DNA from 2 places in the Undibacterium sp. Di26W genome. Region 1 is predicted to be linked to the other one. Evidence: predicted binding sites of a transcription regulator. Region 1 holds the regulator's gene; the other holds the start of a gene.

Region 1 (8,094 bases):
GTGTGCGTCGCTATGACTTTGGCGTCGCCGTCAAGGATAACCAGATTGGCCAGGTTGTCGGTTTGGCCTGGACTGAAGTGGGCGGCGATTTGCTGACCATAGAAGCCGTAGCCATGCCGGGCAAAGGTGGTGTCATTCGTACAGGTACCCTGGGCGATGTCATGAAAGAATCGATCGAAGCAGCCCGTACTGTGGTACGCAGTCGCGCCAAGCGTCTGGGTATCAAGGCCGATGTGTTCGAGAAGAGTGACATCCATATCCACGTACCCGAAGGTGCAACACCGAAAGACGGCCCGTCTGCCGGTATTGCCATGACCACGGCGCTGGTGTCCGTATTCACCGGCATCCCGGTTCGTGCTGATGTCGCCATGACAGGTGAAATCACATTGCGCGGCGAAGTATTGCCTATCGGTGGCTTGAAAGAAAAATTGCTGGCTGCACATCGCGGTGGTATCAAAACCGTGTTGATACCAGAAGAAAATGCCAAGGATCTGACAGAGATCCCGGACAACGTCAAAAACAAACTGGAAATCATCCCGGTTCGCTGGATAGACAAAGTCCTGGAAATCGCACTGGAAACCCAGCCTGTTCCTCTGGTCGACGAGCCAGTCCCCGTAGCTGCCGCCGCAACACCGGCAACGCCAGAAACACCGGCGGATACGACAGTGGTGAAACACTAGGCTTAGGGGGTGTCGGCGTATGCCGGCAGACTCTGCTAGCCAATAAAGAAAAGCGCCCGATTTCTAATCGGGCGCTTTTTTATTGATGTTGGCATAAAAGTTTGAGGACGAGCCAGGCGTGATCCGGATGAGAGGGGAGGATCACACCCAGGCTGTCCTCAAACCCAGTTTCTCATCAGGCCGACTGCCAGGCCTTCCAGAGCAAAATCTTCTTCGGTATCGCCGACCCTGATGATGGGGTAATCCGGGTTTTCTGGCATCAGTTCAATCAGGTCGCCGGTTTTCTTGTAGCGTTTGACGGTGACATCATCGCCCAGGCGGGCGACGACGATCTGGCCATTGCGGGCGCTGTCGGTTTTTTTTACGGCCAGCAAATCACCATCAAGGATGCCGGCATCGCGCATGGACATGCCGCGTACCTTCAGCAAAAAGTCAGGCTTGGCAGAGAACAGGGCGGGGTCCACATGGTAGGTGGATTCGATATGTTCGCTAGCCAGTATCGGCGAACCGGCAGCGACGCGGCCAACCAGCGGCAGGCTCAGTTGCATCAGTGCCGGATGCGGTAGCGCCATCTGTATGCCGGGGATGTGGCTGGACAGTGCGGATTCCAGCAGGCGTATGCCGCGCGAGGTGCCAGCGGCAATCTCGATCACACCCTTGCGTGCCAGTGCCTGCAAATGTTCTTCGGCCGCATTGGTGGAGCGGAATCCCAGTTCAGCGGCAATTTCTGCGCGGGTAGGCGGAAATCCGGTATTTTGGATGGCATCCTTGATCAGGTTAAGTATTTGTTCCTGGCGGGCAGTCAGTTTTAGCATGGCGTTTTCTAATGTGAATGTGCTGTATATGCAAGCAGTCTGTATTTTTATACAGTAAAGCTGAATATGCAAGTCAAAATCCGCAGAGAGTGGCAAAAATGTGAAAAATATCCTCATTCAAACAGGTGAATGAGGTGTTTGCTTGGCTAAGTCACTGATCTAATTGATCAAAATGAAAAACTGGGTTATTATTGTCGGCTTTCCTCTTCCCGCACTCGTCTTGACGCCGAGGCGGGCTATTTTTATTGTCCACAAGGAGAATATATGCGTCATTATGAAATCGTATTTATCGTACATCCCGATCAGAGCGAGCAAGTTCCTGCAATGATCGAACGCTACAAGGCAAGTGTTGTAGCGCGTGGTGGTCAAATCCATCGCGTTGAAGACTGGGGCCGTCGTCAACTGGCTTACATGATTCAAAAACTGGCGAAAGCGCACTATGTTTGCTTGAACATTGAATGCGATGCCGAAACTCTGCTCGAGTTGGAAACAGCATTTAAATTCAATGATGCTGTCTTGCGTCACCTGACAGTCAAACTGAAAAAAGCAGAAGCAACACCTTCTCCAATGATGAAAGCTGTTCAGAAGGAAGATGCTGCAAAAGCGCAACGTGTTGAAGCGCCTGCTGCTTAATTATTCATTGACAGAGGTCGTGTAAAAAATAGTGAATCAGCTGAAGCTTGTAGCCCGGATCGTAGAAAAAACCGCATTGCGGTACACACCGGCCGGTATACCGATAGCTTCTGCGACATTGATGCACAGTTCGGAAACTCGTGAGGCGAACGCAGTTCGACAGGTCGAGTTTGAAATTTCAGCAGTTGCGGCAGGGGAGATTTCCCGCCAATTCAATGAAATTGCACTGGATGTGCCGGTGGAATTTACTGGTTTTTTAGCACGCAAAAATCGCAATAGCAAAAGTCTCGTTTTTCATGTCACTGAATTCGGGACACCTTTACTAGATTAGGAGCCAAAAATGGCATTCGGTAAAAAATTCGACAAAAGCAAATTGAAGCAAAAGCGTCAGCAACAAAATCCTTTGTTCAAGCGCAAAAAATTCTGCCGTTTCACAGCGGCACATGTAGAAAAAGTTGACTACAAAGACATCGACACACTGAAAGACTTCGTGCAAGAAAACGGCAAAATCATGCCTGCACGTCTGACAGGTACTAAAGCGTTGTACCAGCGTCAAGTTGATACAGCAATCAAACGTGCACGTTACCTCGCGTTGCTGCCATACACTGATTTGCACACAGCGTAATTGACGACAAGGTAAAGGAGAAAAATATGCAAGTTATTCTGTTGGATAAAGTCGTTAATCTCGGCAATCTGGGTGATGTAGTTCGTGTAAAAGACGGCTATGCCCGTAACTTTTTGATTCCTCAACGTATGGCTCGTCGTGCAACGACAGTTGCCGTTGCTGAATTCGAAGCAAAACGCGCTGAACTGGAAAAAGTAGCAGCCGCCAAATTGGCAGCAGCACAGGCTCAAGGTGAAAAACTGTCCGGTTTGACAGTGCAAATCACCCAGAAATCTGGTGTTGATGGCCGTTTGTTCGGTTCCGTTACTAACTTCGATATCGCTGACGCCCTGACAAAACAAGGTTTCGCGGTTGAAAAAGCACAAGTGCGTCTGCCACAAGGTCCATTGAAGATCGCTGGCGATCACAGCGTTTCCGTTGCATTGCATACGGACGTAGTGGTTGACGTGATCGTTGCTGTACTGGGCGAACACGCCTAATTTGCTGCTTGCAAATTGCTGAAGAAAAAGCCGGGAATTCCCGGCTTTTTTGTTGTGTGCGGGATATTTTTCCTGGTTTTGTTGCTTACGGGATATTTGTTGCAGCGTGATTAGACGCTTGTCACAATCTTGTCACAAACAAGCTTGTTTCCCTCACGTTGTATTGTCTGGCAATTTGAATTAACGGTTATAATGCGCGCCATGAAAGCTGGTTCTGATCCTCAAGTTGACGCGATACGCGTTCCCCCCCATTCCATAGAAGCAGAGCAATCTGTCCTAGGCGGCTTGTTGCTTGACAATGCCGCCTGGGATCGTATCGCCGACTTTATCAGCGAAGAAGATTTTTATCGCTATGACCATCGCATCATTTTTCAATGCATGGTCAAGCTCATCAATGCGTCCCGTCCTGCTGACGTGATTACCGTGTTCGAAGCCCTGAGTGGCATGAACAAGGCCGAAGATGCAGGTGGCCTGAGCTACCTGAATGCCCTGGCGCAAAACACCCCCTCGGCCGCGAATATACGGCGCTATGCCGAAATCGTGCGTGACCGTGGCGTATTGCGCAAGCTGATCACGGTATCCGATGAAATCGCTGGCAATGCCTTTAATCCGCAGGGTAAGGAAGTCAAGCAAATGCTGGACGAGGCCGAATCCAAGATTTTTGCCATCGCCGAAGAAGGTGCCCGTGGTGCCCAGGGTTTCCAGGCCATCCAGCCCTTGCTGACCCAGGTGGTCGAACGTATTGATGAACTGTATAACCGCGACAATCAAAATGATATTACCGGTGTACCTACCGGTTTTGCCGATCTGGATAAAATGACTTCCGGTCTGCAGCCTGGTGATCTGATCATTGTTGCCGGTCGTCCCTCCATGGGCAAGACTGCGTTTTCGCTGAATATCGGTGAAAACGTGGCGATCGAGAGTGGTTTGCCAGTTGCCGTGTTTTCCATGGAGATGGGCGGCACCCAATTGGCCATGCGTATGCTGGGTTCGGTGGGGCGTCTGGATCAAAGCCGCCTGCGTGTCGGCAAGCTGACAGATGAAGACTGGCCACGCCTGACGCATGCCATCCAAAAAATGAATGATGCACAGTTGTACATCGATGAAACCCCGGCGCTGAGCTCGATAGAATTGCGCGCCCGTTCGCGTCGTCTGGCCAGGCAATGCGGCAAGCTGGGCCTGGTGATTGTCGATTACTTGCAACTGATGTCTGCCAACTCTGCCGGTGAAAATCGTGCGACCGAGATTTCTGAGATTTCCCGAAATCTGAAAGGTCTGGCGAAAGAATTGCATTGCCCGGTGATTGCCTTGTCACAGTTGAATCGCTCGCTGGAGCAGCGCCCGAACAAACGTCCCGTCATGTCCGATCTGCGCGAATCAGGCGCGATCGAGCAAGATGCCGACGTCATCATGTTTATTTATCGCGATCAGGTTTATAACCCCGATTCACCGGACAAGGGTACCGCAGAAATTATTATCGGTAAGCAGCGTAATGGCCCGATTGGTAGTGTGCGCCTGACCTTCCTGGGTGAGTACACCAAGTTTGATAACTATGTAGGTAACCTGTCGATTTACGGCGATAACGAATAAGTTGTAAGAACGTGTTTACGGGCACCAGGAATTTTTGTTTTAGTAGTTAGTGGCAAATGCAGCAAAGCCTTAAACAGGACGGGCAGCATAAGCCGTACCACCAGTACCAGCTTGTTGTGCGGTTTCAGGTGCTGTTTTTATTTGTTTGCTTTTATTTGTAGGCTTTTTTTTGTTTGCTTTTGCCTGAGCAATTCTAGAAATCTTCTATTTTCAGTGAGAATAAAATGTTTGGACGCTTGATGCCCACCGAGGGCAAATTTTTTGAACTCTTCAACCAGCACGCCGAATTATGTGTCAAAGGCTCGAAAGAGATGGTTGCGCTGATGACGAATTTTGATGACCTGGAAAATCGCGTGCACGCGATAGAAACCATAGAAAAACAGGCAGATAAGGTTACCTACAATACGATAGAGTTGCTGCATAAAACTTTCATCACACCACTTGACCGTGATGACATCCATAAATTGATCACCCGCATGGATGACATTCTGGATTTGCTGGAAGATGCAGGGCAGACTATCTCCCTGTACGATATCCGCGAAATCACACCAGAAGCAAAACGCCTGGCAGAACTCTGCCTGGGCTGTGCTGAAAAAGTAAGGGCAGCGGTAGCCTTGTTGCATAACATGGATAATTCCCGCGAAATTCTGGCGCTGTGTGAAGAAATTGATCGCTTGGAATCGGATGCTGATCATGTCATGCGTGCCGCCATGTCCAAACTGTTCCGCGACGAACCAGATGTCCGCAACCTGATTAAATTGAAAGCCATCTACGAGATACTGGAAACAGTGACGGACCGTTGCGAAGATGTCGCCAATATCATTGAAGGCATTATTGTTGAGAACGCTTAAGCGTCTGACTCTTTTATTTTGACGCCTAACAGTTCTCTGTCAATGCAGAGAGCGAACAAGGGAATTCACTTTTATGCAATCCTTCCATATGAGCACGCACGTCATCATCTTATTGGTGATGTTGGCGTTGTTATTCGATTTCATGAACGGCTTCCATGATGCCGCCAATGCGATCGCCACCGTTGTGTCGACGGGGGTATTGAAGCCCAGCCAGGCAGTGGCCATGGCTGCCATATTCAATGTATTTGCTTTTTTTGTCTTTAATCTGTCGGTTGCCAAAACCATAGGTAAAGGTACCATCGATCCTCAGATTGTTGACCACTATGTCATCTTTGGGGCACTGGTCGGGGCGATATTCTGGAACCTGGTCACCTGGTATTTTGGTATTCCTTCTTCATCCTCCCATGCCCTGATCGGTGGTTTGATCGGTGCCGCAGTAGCGAAAAAAGGTACCAGTGCCTTGATTGCGGCGGGTCTCTACAAGATCATTTTGTTTATCGTTCTGTCGCCGCTGCTGGGCTTTTTCCTCGGTTCTTTGATGATGCTGATCGTATCCTGGCTATTCGTTAAGTCGACGCCAAGGAAAGTGGACAAATGGTTCCGTCGCCTGCAACTGGTGTCTGCTTCTGTTTTCAGTCTTGGTCACGGTGGTAATGATGCGCAAAAAACCATGGGTATTATCTGGATGCTGCTCATCGCTGCCGGATATTCAACCGAGGCCGATAAAGGTCCACCAGGATGGGTAGTGTATTCCTGCTACGCAGCGATCGGTCTGGGTACCTTGTTTGGCGGCTGGCGTATTGTAAAAACCATGGGCCAAAAAATCACCAAACTCAAACCTGTCGGTGGTTTTTGTGCTGAAACCGGTGGCGCTATCACCCTGATCATGGCAACGGTATTGGGTGTGCCTGTGTCGACAACGCATACCATTACGGGCGCGATTGTCGGTGTCGGTTCGGCACAAAAAATGTCTGCTGTGCGTTGGGGGGTGGCTGGCAATATTGTCTGGGCCTGGATTCTGACTATACCGGCTTCTGCTTTTGTGGCCGCGATAGCATGGTGGATAGGCGTACAAATCCTGTAATTACAGTGTGATTATGGATATGAAAAAAGCGCCTGATTTTTTGTTCGGGCGCTTTTTTATTGCTGGCTTGGATTGCTGTTGTTTGCCTACCTTGCTTACATCTGCTTAAACAAATGCACAAAGCTGCGGCTGACTTCCAGTTTTTCGGTCAGGCCCTTGATCTGCACCAGGTGACGTCCGCGCAGATCGCGGATTACGCCAGAAATCGCTTTCGCATTCACCAGGGTAGAACGGTGTATCTGCCAGAACAGGGCAGGGTCCAGTTCTTCTGCCAGGTCACGTACCGGCTTGCGTATCAGTGCTTCATAGGTGGCAGTCTGTACCCGGGTATATTTTTCGTCGGACTGGAAAAACAGGATTTCTTCCACCGGTATCAGGCGCAGTTCCTGCCCTATCGAAGCCTGTATCCATTGCAGGTAATCCGGTTTGGCGCTGATGCCCATCTGCTTGGCCAGTTGTGACAGCATGCTGCTCATGTCGCTGGGCTGGCTTTGGCTGGACAGGCGCTGCTTCAGTCTTTCCACGGTGCGTGTCAGGCGATCCACATCGGCCGGTTTCAATACATAGTCAACCGCGCCATGATCAAAGGCCTGGATGGCGTACTGGTCATACGCGGTGATGAAAACGATATGGGCTTTGTTGCCGATATCCCTGGCTGCTTCCAGGCCGGTCTTGACCGGCATGCGAATGTCGAGGAACACCAGGTCAGGCCGGTGTTTCTCTACCAGTTCGACGGCTTCTTCGCCGTTCTTGGCTTCGTCCAGGATATCCAGTTCAGGCCAGACCTGTTCCAGGCGCGACTTTAACTGGTCGCGCATCAGTCTTTCATCATCGGCGAGTATTGCTGTTGGCATAGTCGTCACTAATTGGCTAATTCGTAAGGGATTTCTATGGTAACGCAAACGCCGCTTGGTTGATTGGCTGTAATGATCATTTGTCCTTTTTCTTTATAAATCAATTTCAGGCGCTCCCGGATATTTTGCAGGCCAAGGCCGGTACCGTTGCTGGGCATGGCACCAAATCCCAGGCCATCGTCACTGACCGAGACGCGCAGCTTGTTGTGGGCGACTTCGGCATGGAAGCGTATGGTGCCACCTTCTGCCTTGCATTCCAGCCCGTGCTTGATGGCATTTTCGACCAGGGATTGCAGCATCATCGGTGGGAAGGCCGCACTGCGCAATCCTTCCGGCATGATGAAATCGACATTCAGGCGTTCTTCCATGCGCATTTTCAGCAATTCCAGGTAAGACTTGATCATGTCTGCTTCGCGGCCCAGATTGGTGATGCTGGCGTTTTCACGCATTTGTGGCAAGACCGCGCGCAGATAGGCGATCAGG
Region 2 (8,094 bases), on a different contig from region 1:
GTACGCCCTTGGCCGTACCGGGACGCTGCCTGACTGTCACCAAGCCGCAACCACGGGCAAATTGCCCTTGCTGGAAGGTATTGAGCATGTCTGCCGGCAGGAAGCGTTTTTCCAGTAACTGCGGGCGCAACAGGGCGACAGGATGGCGTTGCAGGCTCAGGCCCATGGCGTGGTAGTCGCTGCGAATTTCCTGTGCCTCGCTTGGTGCTTTCAGTACAGGTGTCTGTTCCTGTATGCTGGTCGGGCGCAGCAAATCCCGGTCTGGCAGCGCACCGATGGCTTCCCACAAGGCCTGGCGTCGATGGCCGCTCAGGGACAGCAAGGCATTGCCAGTCGCCAGTACCTGCAGGTCATGGCGATTTAGTCCGGCCCGTCTGGCAAGATCCTGTACATCGGTAAAAGCCTGCTCGTTACGGGCTTGCTGTATGCGCAGGGCCGTGCTTTCAGACATGCCCTGCAACATGGATAGCCCCAGGCGAACGACAGGCTGCAGGGTACTGGTGTAACGATTGTTTACCATTTCTTCCAGCGAAGAATCCCAGTTGCTATGCATCACATCGGCTGCCTTGACTTTGACATCGTGGCGACGGGCATCTTGCACCAGTTGTGAAGGGGAATAAAAGCCCATGGGTTGCGAGTTCAATAGCGAGCACAGGAAGATGGCTGGCTCATGGCATTTGATCCAGCTGCTGATATAGGCCAATATGGCAAAACTGGATGAATGACTTTCAGGGAAGCCATATTCGCCAAAACCTTTCATCTGTTCAAAAATCGCTTCGGCAAAGGCTTTGTCATACTTGTTTTTGACCATGGTGTTGACGATCCTGTCGTGATAGCCTTCCAGTCCACCTTTGCGTTTCCATGCAGCCATGGCACGTCGCAGGCCATCGGCTTCGCCAGCAGTAAAATCGGCGGCCAGCATGGCAATCTGCATGACCTGTTCCTGAAAAATCGGTACGCCCAGAGTCCTGCTCAGGGCCGCACGCATGGCTGGGTCTTTGTGTTCTTCTATGGCTTCCTTGCCCTGGCGACGGCGCAGATAAGGATGGACCATGCCCCCCTGTATCGGCCCGGGCCGTACTATTGCCACCTGCACCACCAGGTCATAAAACTGGCGTGGGCGCAAGCGCGGCAGCATGCTCATCTGCGCCCGCGATTCAATCTGGAATACACCGACGGTATCGGCCTTGCAGATCATGTCATAGGTGACAGCGTCTTCCCGGGGAATGTCTTGCATGCTGCTTGGCTTGCCAGGAAAATTGCTCATCATAGCCAGTGCCCGTTTCAGGGCTGACAGCATGCCCAGTGCCAGGACATCCACCTTCATCAGCCCCAGCGATTCCAGGTCATCCTTGTCCCACTGGATGACGCTGCGGTTTTCCATGGCGGCATTTTCTATCGGGACCAGGCGCGACAGTTTGCCCCGGGTAATCACAAAGCCACCGCTGTGCTGTGACAGGTGACGCGGAAAGCCCAATAACTGCGTCGCCAGTGTTGCCCATTGCTGCGCCAGCACGGACTGGATATCCAGTCCGCATTCGGCAAAGCGGTTCAGTAATTCCTGCTTGCTGTCAAACCAGCGATGTGACTTGGCCACTGCATCCACAATGGCCAGGTCTACCCCCAGGGCTTTGCCAACTTCGCGCAGGGCACCGCGTGGCCGGTAGGTATGTACCGCCGCTGCCAGTGCGGCGCGGTTTTTGCCATACTTGTTGTACACGTATTGCATGACTTCTTCGCGGCGCTGGTGTTCGAAATCGACATCGATATCCGGTGGTTCATTTCTTTCTTTGGATATAAAACGACCAAACAGCAGGGTATGTGTTTCCGGATTGACTTCGGTGATGTGCAGGCAATAGCAGACCACAGAGTTGGCGGCTGATCCGCGCCCCTGACAAAGGATTTTGTTGCTTCTGGCGAAATTCACGATGTCATACACGGTCAGGAAGTAAGCTTCATACGCCAGGTCATTGATCAGGTGTAATTCGGTTTCAATCTGGTCTGCCAACCCTGATGGCAAGCCTCGCGGATAACGCAGTTGCGCGCCTTTATATACTTCCACGCGTAGATAGGTGGCAGGCGTATGCCCTTTGGGAATCAATTCATCCGGATATTCATAGCGTAATTCGCTCAGGGAGAAATGGCAGGCATTGGCAATGTGGATGGTTTCGGCCAGCGCCTGTCGCGGGTAGATATTGGCCAGCCGCAAGCGTGACCGTAAATGTTGTTCTGCATTCAGCGCCAGGGTGTAGCCACACTCCGCCACTGGCTTACCTATGCGTATGGCCGTCATGGTGTCTTGCAAGGGCTTGCGTGAACGCACATGCATGCAGACCTGACCCATTGCGACGACAGGCAATTTCAGTTGATCGGCGGCCAGGTATACCTGTTCCTGCTGGTAAGAATCAGCCATTTGCGTCAGCAGATTCAAGCCTATCCAGGCCCGTCCGGGAAAAGTGTGCGCTAGCCAGTTGGCCTGGTTGGCCAGGATAGTGGGTTCAGCCGGATAGGCCGGTACCAGGATCAGCAGGCAATCCGGCAGCGATGTCAGATGACGCAGTGCTTCGGGTGGTGCTGAAAAATCCTGTCTGGTCAGCAGGTAATTGCCTTTGCTGCTGCGTCCACGTGCCAGCGTGATCAATTCGCATAAATTGCCATAGCCTTCACGGTTTTGTGCCAGGGCGATCAGATGCAGCCCGGTTTTTGCGGCCTGTGTTTCATTCGCTGCACCTGCGTTTGCTTCCTCACTGAGTATGAAATGGCTGCCTATGAGCAGGGGAAAACCACTTTTCTTTGCTTCGGTATGCGCCCGTGCCACACCGGCCAGCGAGCATTCATCGGTAATGGCCAGTGCCTGGTAATCCAGACTGATGGCACGCGCCACCAGTTCTTCGCCATGTGATGCACCCTGCAAGAAGCTGAAATTGGTCATGCAGAATAATTCGGCATAGGCGGGGAGTAAGCTGCTGGTCGCCATAATGGTCGCCATAACGGTCACCCAAATACGCCATGTAAAAACCAGACTGCATGGTCACTGTCCGGATCCATGGCGCGTTCACGATAAATCCAGTAACGCACGGCTTTGGCGTCTATGGCGACAAAATAATCGCGTGCCTGTATCTGTTCATGCCACCAGCCAGCTTCTATTCGCTCTGCCGGTGAAATCAGTGTCAGTTCGGATTTGTAATAAGGATGGTGATTGCGGATTTCCAGCGCTAATGCTTTGGGCAGCAGCCAGTCGGGACGTAAATTGGCTGTCGCATGCATGCCGGTAACCGTGTTGGCAGCCGCGTTGGCAGCCGGGCCGGTATGGGCTAGAGCAGTTTTTTTTGTTACCGGTTGCATGACCGAGACCCAGGCATTGGCTACATCGGGTCTGTGGTCGGCTTGCGGCTGGGCTTTCAATACAGCGTTTTCACCCAGGCGCGCAACCAGTAATTCCAGCAGGCGTTGATGATCTTCTGCCTTGCCCCCGGGTTCGGGAAACAGGGTTTCGCTCTGCAACTCGCGTGGGCTAGTCTGTTTGACTTCCAGCACGATGGCGATGACGGCGCTGTGCAGTTTCAACTGTGTCAGTCTTTCCTTGAACAGACTGAGTAAATGCGATTCCTGCCAGCAGGCTTGCCCCAGTTTCAGATCAAACAGGGTAGGGGGAATAGCCTGGCGACCTCGTTCATGCAATAACTCCAGATGGATATGACTGACCGCCAGGTGCTGCACCGTCAGCCAGCCCAGCAACTGGGTCAGCAGGCTGCGGGCATACATCAGCAGGGCATCGGCCTGCTCGATACGGTCAGGCAATTCCACCTTGGCCTTGAATGCGGGGGGCGCGCTGTGCCATTGATGCAGCTCGATTTGTTCGCCATAGGCTGCATCCAGTTCATGCAGGATGGCTTTACCGCAGCGTCTTTGCAGGCCGGGTCGTGGCAGTCGCCGCAAATCTTGCAGACTGTGGCAGGCAATGCCCTGCAATAACTCCAGCGAATCTTGTGCCGCTGCCAGCAGGCCAACGGGCAGGCGATCCAGGTGCAGGGATAATTTCTTCAAGCCCAGCACATGCTTGCCCGCCCGTTTTTTTTGTGCAGCCAGCCGGGCAAAAAGCCATGCCGCCCTGGCCACCGGGGCGATCCCCGTGTTTGCCGTCAGGCCCAGGGCTTGCATGGTGGCCTGAATACGCTTGCGCAAGGCACGGATGCCGCCAAACAAGCTCAGGCTGGCGCTGATGTCGATGAGAATGGTATCGTCTTTTGCCAACGCCACCTGGGGCGAATACTGTAGCAAAGCGGTGGCACTGGCCAGCAAATCCAATTGCTCTTGCTGGATATCACGCTGAAAGCAGCGGATATCAGGCAACAGCATCTGCGCGCCACCCGTGCGCATGCCCGGATAGACGCCAGCCTGACGCGCCGATTTCGAGACCGCACTGATCCGTCCCTGCTGAAGTACCGCACTGGGCATGGTTTCTTCGACGTCGGGCCAGTGCTTCACAAACACCTCAAGCTGGAGCATGGGCAGGTGTACGGCGAGCCAGAGCGGCGGACGTTGCGCCAGCATGCCTGTCTGCCGTAATGGTTTCTTTGTTGGTATGGGCATGTGAATACAAATAATGATGGGCTGCTACACGCAGGGTCAGCGGACGATCACGCAAACCACCGCGACGCTTGATCATTGCCAGTTCCAGCCCGCCAGCGATGGGCCGCAGACTCAATCGTAATGGGGCCGGGGATGGCAATGGGGCCATCTGCAGGCTGCGCATCAGGCAAAAAAAGATATCCGAACTTTGGGCGGCCAGATGCAGGCGACGCAGTGCTTCACTGCGTATCTGTGTTTGCCAGAACAGCAGGGCACCACAACTGCCATTGCGTAACACCTGTTCGGCGGCCCAGAGTGCATTTGACTGCTTGTTGCAAGTGATCCAGATCAACTGCGAGGTTTGTAAATGGGCACAGGACAATGCCAGTGCCTGCGGCGTATAAGGTGGTGTCAGTAAGATAATGGGGCGACCCTGCAATTGATTCAGGGCCGGCTTTAATAGCGTCAGTTCAGCAATGCCGGCGGTGGGCAATAGAATTTCTGTCAATTGCCCCAAAGGCCAGCCGCCACCAGGCAATTCAAGACGTAATTCAGGAAAACCGGTATCCAGATAAGCACCATGGCCACGCGCCAGTTGTGAGGCACGCCACAATGCGGGATGTATACCTTCGGCGACAAGTGGGGAAATACTGGGCATAATAGATTATACTGTATAAATATACAGTATATGTAATTCTGCCTAAAACTTCAAACACAAACTCGCGGCTGATCTGCATCTGTTGCAGCTTTATTGCATGCTTGCTGTCTTGCAAAGTTTCTGTTGGTCTCGTCAGCTTAGTGACTTGACTGTCGTGACAGCCAGGCCTATGACGGCACATGCACCTATGACATGGATCACATTGCGCTTGAAACGCAGCAGGGCAATGGCGGCAGCGATGGCGATCAGGGCAGATATCCAGTCCAGCGGGCCGCTAAATCCCTGGGGCCAGATCACGTGATAAGCAAAAAACAAGGCCAGATTCAGAATGACACCTACCACGGCTGCCGTAATTGCCGTCAGCGGGGCGGTGAAATTGATATCGCCATGGGTGGATTCCACCAGTGGCCCGCCAGCCAGGATGAACAGAAACGAAGGCAGGAAGGTAAACCAGGTCACCAGTGCAGCAGCGACTGCCCCAGCCAGGAAGAGCGAGTCTGGCCCGAACACGGCCTTCACATAGCCGCCAATAAAACCCACAAATGCCACTACCATGATCAATGGACCAGGTGTGGTTTCACCTAGCGCCAGGCCATCTATCATCTGCGTTGGTGTCAACCAGCCATAGCCGCTGACTGCCCCCTGATATACATAAGGCAGTACCGCATAGGCACCGCCAAACGTCATCAGGGCTGCCTTGGTAAAAAACCATGCCATTTGCGTCAGTGTATGGTTCCATCCATAAGCCACCGTCAGCAGACCCATGGGGATAGCCCACAATGCTATGCCTGTGATCAGCACCCATAACAGCCGGCCCCAGCCAAACCGGGCATGCACGGGTGTGGGCGTGTCGTCGTCAATCAATGCTGGGCCATAGGAAGTGTTGGTATTGCCGTGGCCACCCCCAGTCTTGAACTGTTCCGGTGCCAGCCTGCCACCTATATAGCCAGTGAGTGCCGCCAGTAGGACGATGAATGGAAAAGGGATATCCAGGGCAAAAATCGCCATGAAAGCAGCTGCGGCAATACCCCATAAGTAATTGTTTTTAAGCGCACGTGAACCGATGCGGTGGGCCGCCTGTACCACAATCGCCGTGACCGCCGGTTTGATACCGTAAAACAAACCGGCCACCAGACTCAGGTCACCATAGGCGATGTAGACCCACGACAGAAAGATCAGTATCAGCAGCGAAGGCAGCACAAACAGCACACCGGCAGCAATGCCGCCACGGGTTTTATGCATCAGCCAGCCTATATAGGTAGCAAGCTGTTGTGCCTCCGGCCCGGGCAGGACCATGCAGTAATTAAGCGCATGTAAAAAGCGTCGTTCTGAAATCCAGCGACGGTTTTCCACCAGTTCCTGATGCATGATGGCAATTTGTCCGGCAGGGCCACCAAAGCTGATGAAGCCCAGCTTCAGCCAAAAAAGCAGTGCCTGCCCAAAACTGACTGCGGTCGGTGGCGTAGCCTGCTTGAGGGTAGCTGGGTCAGATTGCATCATAGTGGGTAGCGTCATTCTTTATGTTCTTGCTTGTCTGTAGATGAGCTCAGAAAACGACATCAGAATAAATACTGATTGCACATACAGTACTTTATGGTAAAGTACGTTCATGGACGAACAATGCTGTGTAATAAGCTGATTACTGTTCTTCTAAGAACCTGTTTGCGATCTTAAGCGCGAGCGTGATCGGATTCCACGCGGGGCTCATGCGCTGCTCAAAATGCTCATGGTCCTAAGTACATTCCGCTTTTTGCGCTGCGTTTTTGTTACCCTTACCCCGCTGACGCTCGCTCGCTACAGATCGTAAACAGGTTCTAACATTCGTAACCGACATGGAGATTAACTATTATGGCAAACCTTGAACAGTCTTTTGACACACGTTTCAGCCTGCAATTCGCACCGACTTCCTTTTTGATGCGTCTGGGCCGTCGTGAAATATTTGTCTGCCGGGATTTTCGTCAGCGTTCTTACTATGTTAACCCCATGATGGATTGCAGTACCGGCGTGCAGGCAGGCCATCTGGAAATTCTGTTGTTCCGCAAATGGCTGGTGATACTGTCCAAAGCACACTGGTAATCGTATCATTTGAGATTCATCTGGCTTGTATTCAGCGCTACAGCATTATTTTACTGAAAATGAATGTCAATACGATGTCAAGCGTGATCAAATTATCTGTGTCAGCTAACAGGGCATGCAAACGATGAGTGACTGCCTGGCATAGAGATAGCGCGGCGTTGCAATGTAATTGCTGCACACATGATAGTATGCAAAATGACCTATTTCATTGATCTTCATTCGTCTGACATCAAATCTGATGAGATTGAAATCACGGAGCCGCTAAACGCAGCTGTGCTCAACTCTTGCATACATATCTGAAAACGAATGCTACGAAGCCCGGCGTATCACAAACTAAGTGATACGCCGGGCTTTGCAATTCTGCTTTAGAACAGATTTTACTTCTCAGAAGCTGTTCGAGATCTTTTTGCCAATGTGCGGATTATTGCGTAAACTTGTGGAATGAGAAAAATATACCCAAGCGACATCAGCCGAGACCAATTTGCAAAGATAGAGGGCTTGCTGTTAAGTGCACGAAAGAAGACCAAGCCACGCAAAGTAGACTTATATGATGTGTTTTGCGCGATATTGTACGTACTCAAAAGCGGCTGTCAGTGGGACATGATTCCTAGTGATTTTCCGCCGAAGAGTACGGTGTACACGTATTTCAAGCAATGGAAAGAAAAGCCGTCGGAAAGTGAATTGAGTTTGCTGGAGCAGACCTTAAAAAAATCAGGTTGGCGCGGCCCGTATCAAACATGGTCGGAACGAACACAGCAGCTTTTTGATCGTTGACGCACAAAGTGTAA

The links. The regulator LexA, encoded in region 1, represses DNA repair genes until DNA is damaged. The targets are predictions, from matches to a motif close to ACTGTATNNNNATACAGT.
Region 2: a site for LexA is predicted at 5,241-5,258, ahead of imuA (translesion DNA synthesis-associated protein ImuA). Genes of this name have one in related genera too.

Annotation. Positions count from the first base shown of each region.
Region 1 covers NZ_JBMPOR010000018.1:101,342-109,435, forward strand. The annotation lists gene lon (endopeptidase La) at 1-680, shown strand, start outside; gene lexA (transcriptional repressor LexA) at 839-1,495, opposite strand; gene rpsF (30S ribosomal protein S6) at 1,760-2,128, shown strand; gene priB (primosomal replication protein N) at 2,160-2,459, shown strand; gene rpsR (30S ribosomal protein S18) at 2,469-2,753, shown strand; gene rplI (50S ribosomal protein L9) at 2,780-3,232, shown strand; gene ACO0LM_RS19675 (replicative DNA helicase) at 3,434-4,822, shown strand; gene ACO0LM_RS19680 (DUF47 domain-containing protein) at 5,047-5,673, shown strand; gene ACO0LM_RS19685 (inorganic phosphate transporter) at 5,747-6,757, shown strand; gene ACO0LM_RS19690 (LytR/AlgR family response regulator transcription factor) at 6,853-7,611, opposite strand; gene ACO0LM_RS19695 (sensor histidine kinase) at 7,620-8,094, opposite strand, start outside.
Region 2 covers NZ_JBMPOR010000002.1:24,980-33,073, reverse strand. The annotation lists gene ACO0LM_RS02530 (error-prone DNA polymerase) at 1-2,989, opposite strand, end outside; gene ACO0LM_RS02525 (Y-family DNA polymerase) at 2,995-4,554, opposite strand; gene imuA (translesion DNA synthesis-associated protein ImuA) at 4,496-5,230, opposite strand; gene chrA (chromate efflux transporter) at 5,363-6,745, opposite strand; gene ACO0LM_RS02510 (hypothetical protein) at 7,079-7,306, shown strand; one part of gene ACO0LM_RS02505 (IS5 family transposase) at 7,748-8,013, shown strand; one part of gene ACO0LM_RS02505 (IS5 family transposase) at 8,012-8,094, shown strand, end outside.